2 regions of the Streptomyces sp. WAC03905 genome follow, and region 1 is predicted to be linked to the other one. Evidence: riboswitches for the same ligand, from Rfam matches in the RefSeq annotation. Region 1 holds a riboswitch; the other holds the start of a gene.

The links. Region 1 has a riboswitch for cobalamin ahead of AC2RP6_RS07830 (prenyltransferase/squalene oxidase repeat-containing protein). Riboswitches for the same ligand answer to the same signal wherever they lie in the genome.
Region 2: another riboswitch for cobalamin. It lies ahead of AC2RP6_RS06400 (CoA-acylating methylmalonate-semialdehyde dehydrogenase); the one in region 1 lies ahead of AC2RP6_RS07830 (prenyltransferase/squalene oxidase repeat-containing protein).

Annotation. Positions count from the first base shown of each region.
Region 1 covers NZ_JBXYDZ010000003.1:1,071,004-1,078,163, forward strand. The annotation lists gene AC2RP6_RS07820 (energy-coupling factor transporter transmembrane component T) at 1-835, opposite strand, end outside; gene AC2RP6_RS07825 (hypothetical protein) at 841-1,773, opposite strand; gene AC2RP6_RS07830 (prenyltransferase/squalene oxidase repeat-containing protein) at 1,770-4,550, opposite strand; cobalamin riboswitch at 4,679-4,810, opposite strand; cobalamin riboswitch at 4,858-4,996, shown strand; gene AC2RP6_RS07835 (prenyltransferase/squalene oxidase repeat-containing protein) at 5,106-6,518, shown strand; gene AC2RP6_RS07840 (DUF4430 domain-containing protein) at 6,581-7,075, opposite strand.
Region 2 covers NZ_JBXYDZ010000003.1:754,861-762,020, forward strand. The annotation lists gene AC2RP6_RS06380 (enoyl-CoA hydratase) at 1-312, opposite strand, end outside; gene mmsB (3-hydroxyisobutyrate dehydrogenase) at 309-1,211, opposite strand; gene AC2RP6_RS06390 (enoyl-CoA hydratase/isomerase family protein) at 1,208-2,296, opposite strand; gene AC2RP6_RS06395 (acyl-CoA dehydrogenase family protein) at 2,293-3,447, opposite strand; gene AC2RP6_RS06400 (CoA-acylating methylmalonate-semialdehyde dehydrogenase) at 3,444-4,943, opposite strand; cobalamin riboswitch at 5,136-5,320, opposite strand; gene AC2RP6_RS06405 (short-chain fatty acyl-CoA regulator family protein) at 5,455-6,858, opposite strand.

The DNA of each region.
Region 1 (7,160 bases):
CCGTGGCGTCCAGGAGGCCATACGCTCCGGCGCACATCCCGCACATGCCCAGCAGCATCAGCACGCCGGTGATCCGGCGGGAGCGGCGGGTGGCGGTGCCGGCCCGACCGTAGCCGCGCGAGTCCATGGCGGCGGCGAGCCGCAGGGATCGTTCGAGTGCGTCTTCCAGGACGGGGACGACGATCCCGCGCAGCGCCCGCAGGCCCTTGGTGCGGCCGGCCCGCAGCCGCCGGGCGCGGTGGATGCGCTGGACGCTCTGGACGAGCTGGGGGGCGACGCTGATCGACACGGTGACGGCGACGCCGAGTTCATACAGGGCCCCGGGCAGGACGCGCAGGGCCCGTTTGGGGTTGGCGAGGGTGTTGGCGGCGCCGATGCAGCAGAGCATGCAGGCCAGGCGCAGGCCGTCGGTCGCGGCGGAGAGCAGCGCCTCGAGCGACACCGGGCCGCCGAGCTGGATGCCTGCGTACCAGTCGGGGGTGGGGATGTGCGGGAGGGAGAAGAGGAAGTGGTCGTGCGGGGTGATGCCGGTGGCGAAGACGGCCCGGAAGGCGACGCGGATCGTGACGACGGTCAGCGCCAGGTAGAGGTAGTACTTGAAGCCTCTAGCCCAGGGGGCTTCGGTGCGGCGCATGGTGATGACGTAGCCGAGGACGGCCAGGACCAGGAACAGCAGGAGCGGGTTGTTGGTCCGGCTTACGGCGGTGGCCAGGGCGAGCGCCCAGATCCACCAGGCCACCGGGTGCAGGGTGCGGGGCAGGCGGTGGCCGCCCTTGTCCGGCGCGGGGCCGGGCTTGGGCGGCGAGGCCGCCGCCGACGGGATCGTGCGTGCCATGCGGGCTACTCGGTACGGCGGCGGCGCTTGGCCGCGTAGGCGGCGCCCCCGCCGATCAGCAGGACCAGGGCGCCGGTGGCGACGGCGGGCAGGTACGAGCCGGCGTCGTGTTCGGCGTCCGCGGCGGGGGCCGCGTCGACGACCTTGGGGCCCTCGCTCGGCGCTGCCGCAGCAGCGGCGCTGGGCGGAGGGGAGGACGCGGAGGTACTGGCTGACGGGGTGGCCGAAGCGGTGGGGCTGGAGCTGGGTGCGGGGATCGTCGGTGAAGGGGTCGTGGACTGCTGGGGCGGCGAAGCCGGCTGCTCAGGCTTCGGCCCGGTGTTCGTGCCGGGCGGGACCGGCGCGGCGGTCCGGGTGTCCTTGGGCTGGGGCTCGCTGCCGCCGGTGGGCTTGCTGTTGTGGGCACGCAGCTGGTCGGGGGTGACGGTGGGCTTGCCCTCCGTTCCCTCGATGTTGGTGCCGCCGAAGATCCACAGGTCCACGCTGCCCGGCTTGGGCCTGTAGAGCATGGCGCCGAGCTGGCTGTAGGTCCAGGTGTTCTGCCCGGGATCGGCATGCCAGTACGACCAGTACGCCGAGGCCGGCGGTGTGAGGACACAGTCGTCCTGCGCCGGTGTCGGGAACTGCTTGCCGCCCTGGTGGCCGCTGTAGCCGATGCGGCAGATGAAGGCGGGGCCGTCGTGGCCGGTGCCGGTGGTGGCCCAGCCGCCCTGGTTGAGAAGCTCGTAGCCGGTGGTGGGCGTCGTACCACAGGAGCGGTAGACGGGTCCGCCCCAGTGGCTGAAGTCGACCGCGAGGACGACGCCCGCCGAGGTGGTGCACTGGCCGATGGGCTGCGGGGCGGCTGCGGCCGGCGAAGTGGTGGCGGTCAGGGAGGCCAGGGTCAACCCGACTACCGCCGCGAGGTTGCCGACAGCGCGTACGAACCGGCTGGTCACTGGTGGGCCCCCTTCGCCGTGCGGCGGGTACGGGCAGCGCGTACGAAGCCGTAGCCGAGCAGCGTGAGGAGTGCGGCCGCGGCGCCGATGCCGATCACCTGTGTACCGGTGTGGGCGAGCCCGCCGCCCCCTCCTCCGCTGCCGCCGGATCCGCCGCCGTTCTCGCCGGGGGTGACGATCTTCGGGGTGGTGGGCGTGCCGGAGGGCTGGGCCGACCCGGTGGGGGTGGGCTGCGGGGTGGTGCCGGCGAGGCTGCGGGTGAGGGTGCCGAAGGAGATGCCGGTGGCGCCGCCGACGGCCTGGGTGGAGGCGCGCAGGTCGGAGCCGGGCTGGGCGTCCTTGGCGATGTTGAAGCCGCCGTCGCCGTTCTGCTGGGAGGTGAGGAAGGCCAGGGCCTTGGTGATCTGCGTCTTGTACGTGGTGCCGTCGAGGGAGAGGGCCTGGACGGCCAGTGCGGCGGAGTTGACCGAGTTGCCGGAGGCTCCGGGGAAGCCGCCGTCGGGCTTCTGCTGGGCTGCGAGCCAGGCGAGGGCCTTGTCGACGGCCGCCTGGGACTGCTGGTCGGGCAGGAGGTCGAGGGCCATCGCGGCGATGGCGGTGGAGTCCACCTCCTCCCCGCTCGGCTCGCCGATGAGGCTGACCCAGGCGCCCGACGGCTTCTGGAGGGTCTTCAGGTAGGCGATGGGCTCGGCCGCGGCGGTGCTCTCCCCCGCCCGGACCTGGGCGATGACGCCCAGGGACTGGGAGAAGACGGAGGTGGCGTTGGTGTAGGCACCCTTGTCGGCGCAGGAGCGGTCGGGCGCCGGGGTCTTGGCCGGGCAGACGGCCTTGGCGAGGGCGGTGATCAGGTCCTGGCCGCCGAAGTGGCGGGGGTCGCGGCCGACGGCCTCGGCGAGCAGGGCCGCCTTGCCGAGGGAGCCGCCGCCCGCGTACTTGGTGCCAATGTTCGTCCAGGAGGCGAGGGTGCGGCCGGTGCCGTCCTTGCCGCCGTGATCGAGGAAGTCGACGATGCCGCGCAGGGCCGCGTTGTCGGCGCCGGTGGCGGCCAGGGCGTACGCACCGTCGATGGTCAGGCCGTAGTCGGCGAAGCCGGTGCCGGCGGTGCTCTCGTAGTAGTGGCCCTGGATGAGCCGGGTGGGGTCGGTGAGGTAGGCCGAGCCCTTCTTGAGGTCCGGTCCGCCCTCGGGACGGGGCGTCGGCCCGGTGGTGGGACCGGTCGGGGAGGGCGAGGGCTCGGGCTTCTTGGTGGTCAGGGTGACCAGGTCGCTCTTGGCCCCGGCGATGACGGCGGGGACGGTGGCGAACAGCAGCGGGTCGGTGCCGCCGGCCTCGAAGGCGAAAGCGCCGCTGGGCAGTTGCTGCTTGGACAGCCAGGAGACGGCCGCGTCCGCCCGGTCTGTCTCGCCCAGGTGGCGCAGGGCCTGGGCTGCGAAGCCGGTGGCGTACGCGCTGCCCACCGTGCCGTACGCGGCGGCGGGCAGGCCACCGTCCGCGAGCTGGGCCTTCTTCAGGAAGTCGCGGGCCTTGGCCACCTCCGCCTCGTGGCCGCCGGCCCGTTGGAGGGCGAGGGCGGCGAGGCCGGTGGCTCCGGGCTCGCTGTCGCAGCCGTCGCCGCGGCGGATCAGCATGCTGGTGAAGCCACCGTCCTGGCACTGCATGTCGGTCAGGCGGGCCACTGCGTCGGCGGGCGGGCGGACGCCGCCCCCGAGCAGGGCGATCACGGCCAGGGCCTGCCCCTCGGCCTGGCCGGAGGTGGTGGGAAAGTCACCCCTGACGGTGCAGCCGGGTACGGGCGTGGGGGCGTCCGATCCGCTGGTGCATACGTCCTTCACGAGGTCGCCGAGCAGGTCGTGGCCGCCGACGGCGCGGGGGTTGCCGCCCGTCGCCTCGGCCACGAGGGCGAGCCGGGCCGCGGCCGCCGCTTCCGGCGCCCGGTCCTTGCCGGACGGGTAGGCGTACGCCTCGGTGTGCTCGGGCCGGGCCAGGAAGGCGGCTACCTTCGCGGCCGCCGGGCTCTTCGGGTCGGCGGCGGCCAGGGCGAGGGCGGTCTCGGCGGTCAGGGTGTAGTTGGGGGTTTCGGAGCCCTCGTCAACGACGCGTTCGCCGTCCTTGAGCTGTGCGGTGAGCCAGCGGGTGGCCGCGGGGAGGTCGACCGCGCCGGGCGGGACGACGGGCCCGCTCGTGTCGGTGGGCTTGGGCGAGGCCCCGCCGCCGGCGCGGACGTCGTCCGGGGAGAAGGTGGGCTTGCCGGTGCTGCCGCCGACGTCCGTGCCGCCGAAGACCCACGCGTCCACGTCACCCGGCTTGGGGGTACGGGCCATCGCGCCGAGCGGGCTGTACGTCCAGTTCGCCTGCCCGGGCGAGGCCGTCCAGTAGGACCAGTAGGCAGAGGCCTGCGGGGTGAGCTGGCAGGGCTCCTTGTCCGGCGTCGGGTACTGCGTACCGGAGTTGAAGGAGCCGTAGCCGATCCGGCAGATGAAGGCGGGGCCGTCGTGGACGGTGCCGGTGGTGGTGAATCCGGCTTCGTGGAGCAGGTCGTAGCCGGTGGTCGGGGTCGTGTCGCAGCCGCGTTCGACCTTGCCGCCGAACGGGCCGAAGTCGACGGCCACGACCGCGCCGACCGTGGCCGTGCAGTCCTTGACCGGGTCGGCCGTCGCCGTCGTGGACGGCGCGAGGAAGGCGACGGTCACACCGCAGACGAGCAGCATCGCCGCCGTGATGGACAGCAGCCGATGTCTGGCGCTCGTGTGCTGGCCTGCCCACTGTTCGGTGTCCACCCGCAGCCCCCTCGTCCAGGCCGGACGGACGGGGTACGTGGCGAGACGCCCCGTGCGCGATGTCCGCAGGGGCGTTGACGACCACGCCGTAGTCCGCGACGGCGCTCTTCGTTCATGACACGGCCACAGGCAATCCGGCTCGCCCGGGACGATCGCCGGGCCTACGGTTGCGGGTCAGCGCCGGAATTCGACCGGCTTCCCCTGGGGCTGAGTACTTGTCAGCCGCCATGGAACACGGCCCCGAGTGCACCGTCAAGGTGGGATGCGTCTCATCCGGCTGCCGGGGCAGGGCACTTGGCGCCATGCTGGCGGACCCTTGATCACTGGGGTAGCGTCCTGGGCGCCACATGGGGGAACTCGGTGAGAATCCGGGGCTGACGCGCAGCGGTGTGGCACGGCGGACGCCGTGCCGAGCCCGAATGCCCGTGCGGTGACGAAGCATCAGGAAGCCGTACCACGCGTCCCGGACGGCGGCCCCTTCCCCAGGTCGTGCCGCGGTCCGCGCACGGTCCCCGGGCGAGGTCGGCCGGCGTTCGCCGATCTCAGGAGCAGGTCATGAACCGTTCCCTCACCCCCCGCCGCCTCGCGATTGCGGTCCCTGCCGCAGTCGGCGCGTTCGCCCTCGCCGTGGTGCCCGCCGCGGCCACGTCGACGCCCGCCCAGATCGCCACGTCGAAGACGAACGGTGTGGCGTACCTCAAGTCCCTTCAGGCCGCCGATGGTTCCTACGCCGGCTCTGGATTGTCCAACGAGTGGGCCTTCAGCGCCTTCGCCGCCGCGGGTACCGCGGTCGTCGACGTCGCGCCGGGCGGGGACACCACGAAGAACGCCCGGACCGTCTACCGGAACCTGCTGTCCACGTCCGGCTGGCCCTCGGCCTCCCCGGTCGTCACCGACTATGAGCGCGGCACCCTGAACGCGTACGCGGCCGGTATCGACCCGGCCCGGGTCTCCGCCTCCCGCAACCTGATCGCGAACATCTACTCCTACTGGCAGACCCCCGAGCCCGGCTACTTCGGCCCCTCCGCCAACTTCAACGGCACCGTCTTCGCCGCCCTCGCCCTCGGCGGCGCCAAGACCCAGACGGGCAGCGCCCGCATACCGCAGGCCCTCACCAACTCCCTCGTCGCACGCATCCGCGCGAACCAGCACAACGACGGCGGCTGGCAGTACAGCAAGGCCGAGGGCAACCCGACCGCTCTGGCCACCGCCGGCGACATCGACATGACCGGCGCCGCCATGGCCGCCCTGTGCGCCTCGGGCGTCCCGGGCACCGACACCGACGTCGTCCAGGCGAAGAACTTCCTCAAGAGCAAGCTCGTCACCACCTCGGGCGCCTTCAACTCGATGTACGGCGTCAACACCAGCTCCAACGGCTGGGCCGTCGCCGGGCTCAACGCCTGCGGCATCAACCCCCAGACCGGGGATTTCCTCACCACCGCCGGCAAGACCCCGATCGACTTCCTCATCGCCAACCAGTACAACCCCGGCGGCGGCTTCAAGTACAAGCCGGCCGACACCAGCCCCACCGCCTACGCCTCGATCGACTCGTTGCGCGCGGTCGCCGGCGGCGGCTTCACCTCCACCCCGCCCGTCCCGGTCACCCCGGGCGCCCCACAGTGGGTGGCCCAGTCGACGTTCACCTCGGGGACCGCCACCAAGCTGGCGCTCACCGTGGACGACGGCGCCGGCGGCCTGAAGGTCTGCTCGGTCTCCTTCACCCCGACCGGCACGACCACCACCCTCGGCGACGTCCTGAACGCGGCGACCACGGCGGCCACCCCGGCCGGCTGTGTCACCAGCGTGACGCCGTCCTCCGGCACCGGCACCATCACTGCCGTCAACGGCAAGGCCAACAGCGGCTCCAACACCTGGAAGGTGAGCGTGGACGGCTCCGCCTTCGCCGGAGCCGCCCGCAACAAGGTGATCAACGTGGGCGACACCATCGCGCTGCGCTGGGGCGCCTGAGACGTGCGACGGGCGGGGGTACGCGTCCTGCTCCCCCGCCCGTGGTGCGGCACCTGCTCGGATCAGAAGGAGGTCCAGACGAACGACACCTGGTCGCCCGCGTTCAGCTTGAACTGGCAGCCGCCGACCGGGGTGGGCGTGCCGTTGACGGATATGTTCCAGTAGGCCGAGCCGCCCCCGCTGACACCCTTGATGGTGTCGACGGAGAAGTCGTCGAACGAGGCGTACCAGGTGCCGTCCCAGGCGAAGTAGTTAAGGCGGGCGGCGTCGTCCAGGGCGGCGGTCGGGGTGGGGACCTTGCTCGGGTTGGCGCCGCCGTTGGTGCCGTCGCACTTGTGGGTGCCGCCGGTGGCGGTGGTCACGTCGTGACCCTTGGTCGTGATCTTCCCCTTGAACAGCTGCCCGTCGGGGCCCTGCACGGTGAGGTTGACCTTGACCGGGGCGTTGGTGTTGACCGGCTTGGCGTGGGCGACGGCCGGGACGGCGGTGAGGCCGGTGAGGACGAGTCCCAGGGCGGCCGTGGTGACGACGGCGTGGCGGGCGGGGCTCAGGCGCATGGAGTGGCCTTTCTGACCGGTCCGGTCGGCCGATGCGGCTCCCGCGACCGGGACGTCCCACCCGCGGCAGGCGTACGAGCGCGCT
Region 2 (7,160 bases), 320 kb from region 1:
TCCGCAGACCGCTGCGAGGGTGGGGGTGCGTACCTGGCTCAGGCGGTCCCAGGCGCTGAACCAGTCCGAGAGGTACATGTCCATGTAGCTCTGCGGACGCATCTCCTTGATGTCGGCTCCCGCGGCGAAGGCCTTGGCGGAGCCGGTGAGGACGATGCAGCCGACGTCCGGGTCCCGGTCCAGCTCTTCCGTGGCGGCCACGACCTCGGTCATGACCTGGAGGTTGAGGGCGTTGAGGGCTTCGGGCCGGTTGAGGGTGAGGACGGCGACGCGGCCCTTGCGTTCCAGGAGGATGGTCTCGTAGGCGGTCATGCGGGGTTTCCGTTCTGCGGTCGGAGGGTGCGGACGATCGCCGAGAAGTCGAGCTCCGCGCCCTCGGCGGCGGCGAACGCCACGTACATTTCGGCGGCCTTGAGGCCCAGCGGCGCTTCCACACCGCCGGAGCGCAGTGCGTTCGCGGCGAGGCCGAGGTCCTTGGCCATCAGTGGGGCGGCGAAGCCGGGGCTGTAGTCGCGGTTGGCGGGGCTGGCCGGGACCGGTCCGGGGACCGGGCAGTTGACGGTGAGGGCCCAGCACTGGCCGGAGGCGGTGGAGGCGACGTCGTAGAGGGCCTGGTGGTCGAGACCGAGGCTCTCGGCGAGGACGAACGCCTCGCTGACTCCGATCATCGAGATCGCGAGGATCATGTTGTTGCAGATCTTCGCGGCCTGCCCGGCACCCGCGGCGCCGCAGTGCACCGCCTTTTTGCCCATGGCGTCGAGCAGCGGTTCGGCCGCGGCGAACTCGTCCGCCCCGCCGCCCGCCATGAAGGTGAGCGTGGCCGCCTCGGCACCGACCACCCCGCCGGACACCGGGGCGTCCAGTGCCCGGTGACCGGCCGCGACTACGGCCTCGTGGGCGGCACGGGCATCGGCCACGTCGATCGTGGAGCAGTCGACGAACAGGGTCCCCGGTCGCGCAGCAGCCAGCAGCCCCTGCTCACCGTAGAGGGCCAGAACGTGCCGGCCCGCCGGAAGCATGGTGATCACCACATCGGCTTCCGTCGCGGCTGCGACGGCGGAGGCCGCGGGCTCGACACCGGCAGTGGCCGCCGTGGCCAGCGACTCCGGTACGAGGTCGAAGCCGACGACGCGGTGGCCGGCCTTGACGAGGTTGGCGGCCATCGGCCCGCCCATGTGGCCGAGGCCGATGAATGCGACGGTCCTGCTCACCAGACGACCTCCTGGGACGAAGCGGTCGCGACGAGTCGCAGCTCGTTCGCGTCGAGTGGAGCGAAGAACCGGTCCACGTCCGCTGCTGTGACGTCCTCCAGCGCGGCCGGGGACCAGTGCGGGGCACGGTCCTTGTCGATGACCTGGGCGCGGATGCCCTCGACCAGGTCGGGCGAGGACAGGGCTGCGCAGGAAACGCGGTACTCCTGTTCCAGTACGCGTTCCAGCGGCCCGAGGTGCCGGGCACGGCGCAGCGCGGCGAGGGTGACCTTCACCGCGGTGGGGGACTTGGAGCGCAGGGTGTCGGCCGCGTCCTTCGCGGCGGGTACGCCCGACGCCGACAGCCGCGCGACGATCTCCTCGGCGGTGTCGGCGGCGTAGCAGTGGTCGATCCACTCACGCGCTGAGGCCAGCCCCCCGGCCGGAGGCTCTGCCACATGGCGTTCCAGTACCGCGTGTACGCAGTCCACCGCCAGTTCCCGCACCAGCGCGGGCAGCGCCGCCGCCAGGACGAAGTGGTCGGCGAGGCCGCACAGCAGCGCGTCCGCGGCACCGACGGTAGCTCCGGTCAACGCCAGGTGGGTACCGAGTTCTCCGGGGGCGAGCGCGAGGAGGTAGGTGCCGCCGACGTCGGGGACGAAGCCGATGCCGGTCTCGGGCATGGCCACCTTCGACCGTTCTGTGACGATGCGGACACTGCCGTGGGCCGAGACGCCGACCCCGCCCCCCATGACGATGCCGTCCATCAGGGCGACGTACGGCTTGGGGTAGCGGGCGATCAGTGCGTTGAGCCGGTATTCGTCCCGCCAGAAGTCGGCCGAGGCGGTGCCGCCGGAGCGGGCGTCCTCGTGGATCGCCCGGATGTCCCCGCCCGCGCACAGTCCCCGATCGCCGGCGCCCTCGATGACGACCAGCTCGACCGAGGGGTCCTCGGCCCAGGCGGTGAGGGCCTGCTCGACACGGAGCACCATGGGGTGGCTGAGGGCGTTCAGTGCCTTGGGGCGGTTCAGGGTGACGTACGCGGCGTGGCCCTCGGTGCGCAGGAGGACGTGGTCGTCGCGGACTTCAGGGGCTTCGTTGGTCATCGCAGGGTCTCCGTCAGTCCGCGCGCGACGATGACGCGCATGACCTCGTTGGTGCCTTCCAGGATCTGGTGGACCCGCAGGTCGCGGACGATCTTCTCGATGCCGTACTCGCTGAGGTAGCCGTAGCCGCCGTGCAGCTGAAGGGCGGCGTCGGCGACCGCGTACCCGGTGTCGGTGGCGAAGCGTTTGGCCATGGCGCACAGGCGCGGGGCCAGCGGATCCCCGGTGTCGAGGGCTTCGGCGGCCTGCCGGACCAGGGCGCGGGCGGCTGCCAGCTCGGTGGCCATGTCGGCGAGGCGGAATTGCAGGGCCTGGGCGTCCAGCAGGCGGCTGCCGAAGGCCTCGCGGTCGGCCAGGTGGGACAGCGAGCGGTCCAGGGCGCTCTGGGCGCCGCCGAGGGAGCAGGCGGCGATGCCGAGGCGACCGCCGTTGAGGCCGTTCATGGCGATGCGGAAGCCGCCGCCCTCGGCGCCGAGGCGCCGGTCGGCGGGGACGCGGACGCCGTCGAGGATCACCTGGCGGGTGGGTTGCGCGTTCCAGCCCATCTTGCGCTCGTTGGGCCCGAAGGACACCCCCGGGTCCTGGCGCTCGACGACGAAGGCCGAGATCCCGGCCGGGCCGGCGTCACCCGTCCGCGCCATGACCACATAGACGTCCGACGCGCCGGCTCCGGAGATGAACTGCTTCACCCCCGTCAGCACGTAGTGGTCGCCCTGCCGCTCGGCGCGCGTGCGCAGCGCGGCGGCGTCCGACCCGGCGCCCGGTTCGGTCAGGCAGTAACTGCCCAGGGTCGCGGCGGTACAGAGGCCGGGCAGCCAGCGCTCGCGCTGGGAGCGGTCGCCGTAGCGGTCGACCATCCAGGCGACCATGTTGTGGATGGAGAGGTATCCGGCGATGGACGGGCAGCCGGTGGCGAGGGTCTCGAAGACGAGGACGCCGTCGGCGCGGGACAGGCCCGAACCGCCGTTCTCCTCACGGACGTAGACGCCGGCGAGGCCGAGCGCGGCGGCCCGGCGGATGACGTCGACGGGGAAGTGCTTGTCCTGGTCCCAGGCGACGGCGTGCGGGGCGAGCTGCTCCTGGGCGAAGTCGAGGGTGACTTCGGCGAGGGCGAGCTGGTCCTCGGTGAGGGTGGTCGTCACGGCGTTCAGCCCATCGTCGGGATGGTGAAGCTCGCGGCCTCCTTGGCCCCGGAGGGCCAGCGCGAGGTGACGGTCTTGGTGCGGGTGTAGAAGCGGACGGAGTCGGGGCCGTGCTGGTTGAGGTCGCCGAAGCCGGACCGCTTCCAGCCGCCGAAGGTGTGGTAGGCCACGGGGACGGGGATCGGCACGTTGACGCCGACCATGCCGGCGCCCACCCGGCGGGTGAAGTCGCGTGCGGTGTCGCCGTCGCGGGTGAAGATCGCGACGCCGTTGCCGTACGGGTGCTCGGTGGGCAGGCGCAGGGCTTCCTCGTAGTCGGCGGCCCGTACGACGGACAGCACCGGGCCGAAGACCTCCTCGCGGTAGATCCGCATCTGGGGGGTCACGCGGTCGAAGAGGGTGGCTCCGGCGAAGTAGCCGTTCTCGTGTCCGGGCAGGGTGAACCCGCGGCCGTCGACGACGAGTTCGGCGCCCTCGGTGGCTCCGATGCCGACGTAGCGGTTCACCCGGTCCAGGGCGTCGCGGCTGACCAGCGGTCCGAAGTCGGCCCCGGGGTCGTCGGAGCGGCCCACGCGCAGGGTGGCGATCCGCTGCTTCAACCTGGCCACCAGGGCGTTCGCGGTGTCCTCGCCGACGGGGACGGCGACGGCGATGGCCATGCACCGCTCGCCCGCGGAGCCGTAGCCGGCGCCGATGAGGGCCTCCACGGCCTGGTCGAGATCGGCGTCGGGCATGACGATCATGTGGTTCTTGGCGCCGCCGAAGCACTGGGCACGCTTGCCGTGGGCGGCGGCCGTGGCGTAGATGTGCGCGGCGATCGGGGTGGATCCGACGAAGCCGAGGGCCTGTACGCGAGGGTCCTCCAGCAGGGTGTCGACGGCCTCCTTGCCGCCGTTGACCACATTGAGCACACCCGGCGGCAGTCCGGCCTCCAGGAACAGCTCGGCGAGGCGCAGCGGAACCGACGGGTCACGCTCGGAAGGCTTCAGGATGAAGGAATTGCCGCAGGCCAGTGCGGGTGCGGCCTGCCAGAGCGGAATCATGGCAGGGAAGTTGAAGGGGGTGATGCCCGCGACCACGCCCAGCGGCGAGCGCAGTGAGTAGACGTCGATCCCGGTGCCCGCGTTGTCGGTGAACTCGCCCTTCAGCAGGTGCGGGATCCCCGCGGCGAACTCGACCACCTCCAGCCCTCGCTGCAGATCACCGTGGGCGTCGGCGACGGTCTTGCCGTGCTCGGCCGACAACATGCGGGCCAGGTCCTCCCGTTCGCCCTCGACGAGCCGGAGGAAACGCAGCAGGACCCGGGCACGCCGCTGGGGATTCCACTGGCCCCAATCGGCCTGCGCTTCCTCCGCGTTGGCGATCGCCGCCTCGGTGTCGGCGCGACCGGCCAGCGGCACGCGGGCCTGGACGGTTCCGGTGTTCGGGTCGTAGACGTCGGCGAAGAGCCCGGACATGCCGGGGGTGTGCTTTCCGCCGATGAAATGGGTGAGTTCACGGACCATGGATGCCTGCTCTCGTCAGGTTGGATCCGGGGATGGCACGACGGACCGGCGGACGGCACCCGGATGGGGGTGCACCGCTGCGGAAAGCCGTGAGAACTACGAGCGCACGGACGTGGTGCGGGTGCGCTCCGCCGGATCACCAGGGTCGTGGGTACAAACCGGTGCCATGCGTGTCTGCTCCATCCTCGTGGACAACACGGAACATCCGCGGCCGGTATCCTGACTCCCGGATCACCGCGCGCCGCCCGCCTTCCCGACCGACCTCGTCAGTGGCGTGTGAACGGCAGCGCACTCCCCGGTCACAGTGGCGGGACCGTGCCGGTTTTGCACCGGCTTCCCTGCACCGCGGACCTTGTGCCACGAACATATAGTTGGACGTCCTAGTAAGTCCAGACCCACCGCCGCGCGCCCTGAAGTCGGAGCACGCGCATCGTCTGCCGAGCTGCCCGCCGTGCGGGCGGGGGACCCGGTGACCGAGGCGGAGGCGCGCCGGCTGGGCCGGGTCCGGTGCTCACCCGCGGTCGCGGGCGACCGGGTAGGGGATGAAGGTGCTGCTGTTCTCGTCGACCGCGAGAGGGCGGCCGAGGGGCGGAACCGCGCGCTGCGGGCAGTCGAGGCGTTCACAGAGCCGGCAGCCCATCCCGATGGGGGTGGCCGCCGAGGCGTTGTCCAGGTCGAGGCCGTCGGAGTAGACGAGCCGCGGCGCGTGGCGGATCTCGCAGCCGAGGCCGATGGCGAAGGTCTTGCCGGGTTCGCCCCAGCCGCCGCGGTGACGGGTGACGGCGCGGGCGGTCCACAGGTAGCGCTGCCCGTCGGGCATGGCGGCCACCTGGACGTGGATGCGGCCGGGCGCGGCGAAGGCCTCGTACACGTTCCACAGCGGGCAGGTGCCGCCCGCGCGGGAGAAGTGGAATCCGGTGGCGGACTGCCGCTTGGACATGTTCCCGGCGCGGTCGACGCGGACGAAGGAGAAGGGCACCCCGCGCAGCCTGGGGCGTTGGAGGGTGCTGAGGCGGTGGCAGGCGGTCTCGTAGCCGATGCCGAAGTGGTCGGTGAGGCGTTCGATGTCGTAGCGGAACTCCTCGGCCGCGGTGTGGAAGGCACCGTACGGGAGGATCAGTGCGGCCGCGAAGTAGTTCGCGATGCCGATCCGGGCCAGGCCGTGGGCGGGTGAGTCCTGCGGGAAGTCCTCGGCAGCCAGCCGGTCCAGCTCCGCCCCGTACTCCAGCAGGGCGAGCTGGGTGGCCATCCGGAACGCCTGCTGGCCCGGCCGCAGCCGGCCGGACAGGTGCAGGACCCGTGCGTCCGCGTCGAAGTGGTGGAGGCGGTCGGAGTCCGCGGCAAGGCGGAGTCCGTGGTGCTCGGTGAGGCGGCGCGACAGCACCCGGACGACTTCCCCGGGGCGGATGCCGATCTCCCGGGCCAGGGCCTCGGCGGCGAGGTCGGTGTCGTGGAGGTAGTTCTGGCGGCGGTAGAAGAACTCGCGGATCTCCTCGTGCGGCGAACGCGGCGCCGCCGGGCCGCCGTCCCGTCCGTCCGCGGTGTCCGCGAGCCGCTCCGCCAGGAGCTGGCTGCGCCGCCCCAGATCCAGCAGGACGGCGGCCACGGCCGGCATCCGGGTGGCCAGTTCCGCCAGGTCGGAGGGGGAAACCCGGGCCTCGGCGACCTCACTCGCGAGCGCCTCGCGCAGGTCGGCGACGAGGCGGCTTGTATCCCGCTCGGAGAAGAACCCGGGGTCGACTCCGAAGGCCTCGGTCAGCCGGAGCAGCACCGGGACGGTGAGCGGACGGGAGTCGTGCTCCATCTGGTTCAGGTAGCTCGGGGAGATGCCCAGGACCCGGGCGAGCTCCGCCTGGCTCATCCGGCGCTCCTCGCGCAGCCTCCGCAGCCGCGCCCCCGCGTACGTCTTGCTCACCTGGCCTCCTCCGGCCTCGACCGGCTTCAGGTTACGCATGGTGCGGCCGTTCACCCCCTTCGCAACCTTGGCAGAACGGCCGCAGAAGATTCGCAGAAGTTGGCATGCATACCTCATTGATGGCACTGCGTGCCGCTGTCAGAGTCTGTCCTGCGGCCGCCGGACCCCGGCAGTCGAGAGGGACACTCCAGGTACGACGCACGCCCTGACGTCGGCGATCCCGGCAGTCCACGCTCGGCTGACCTGCAACATTGCTCAGTTCCACCCAGGGCCCGGCGGCCGGCACCCCCGATACGCGGCAC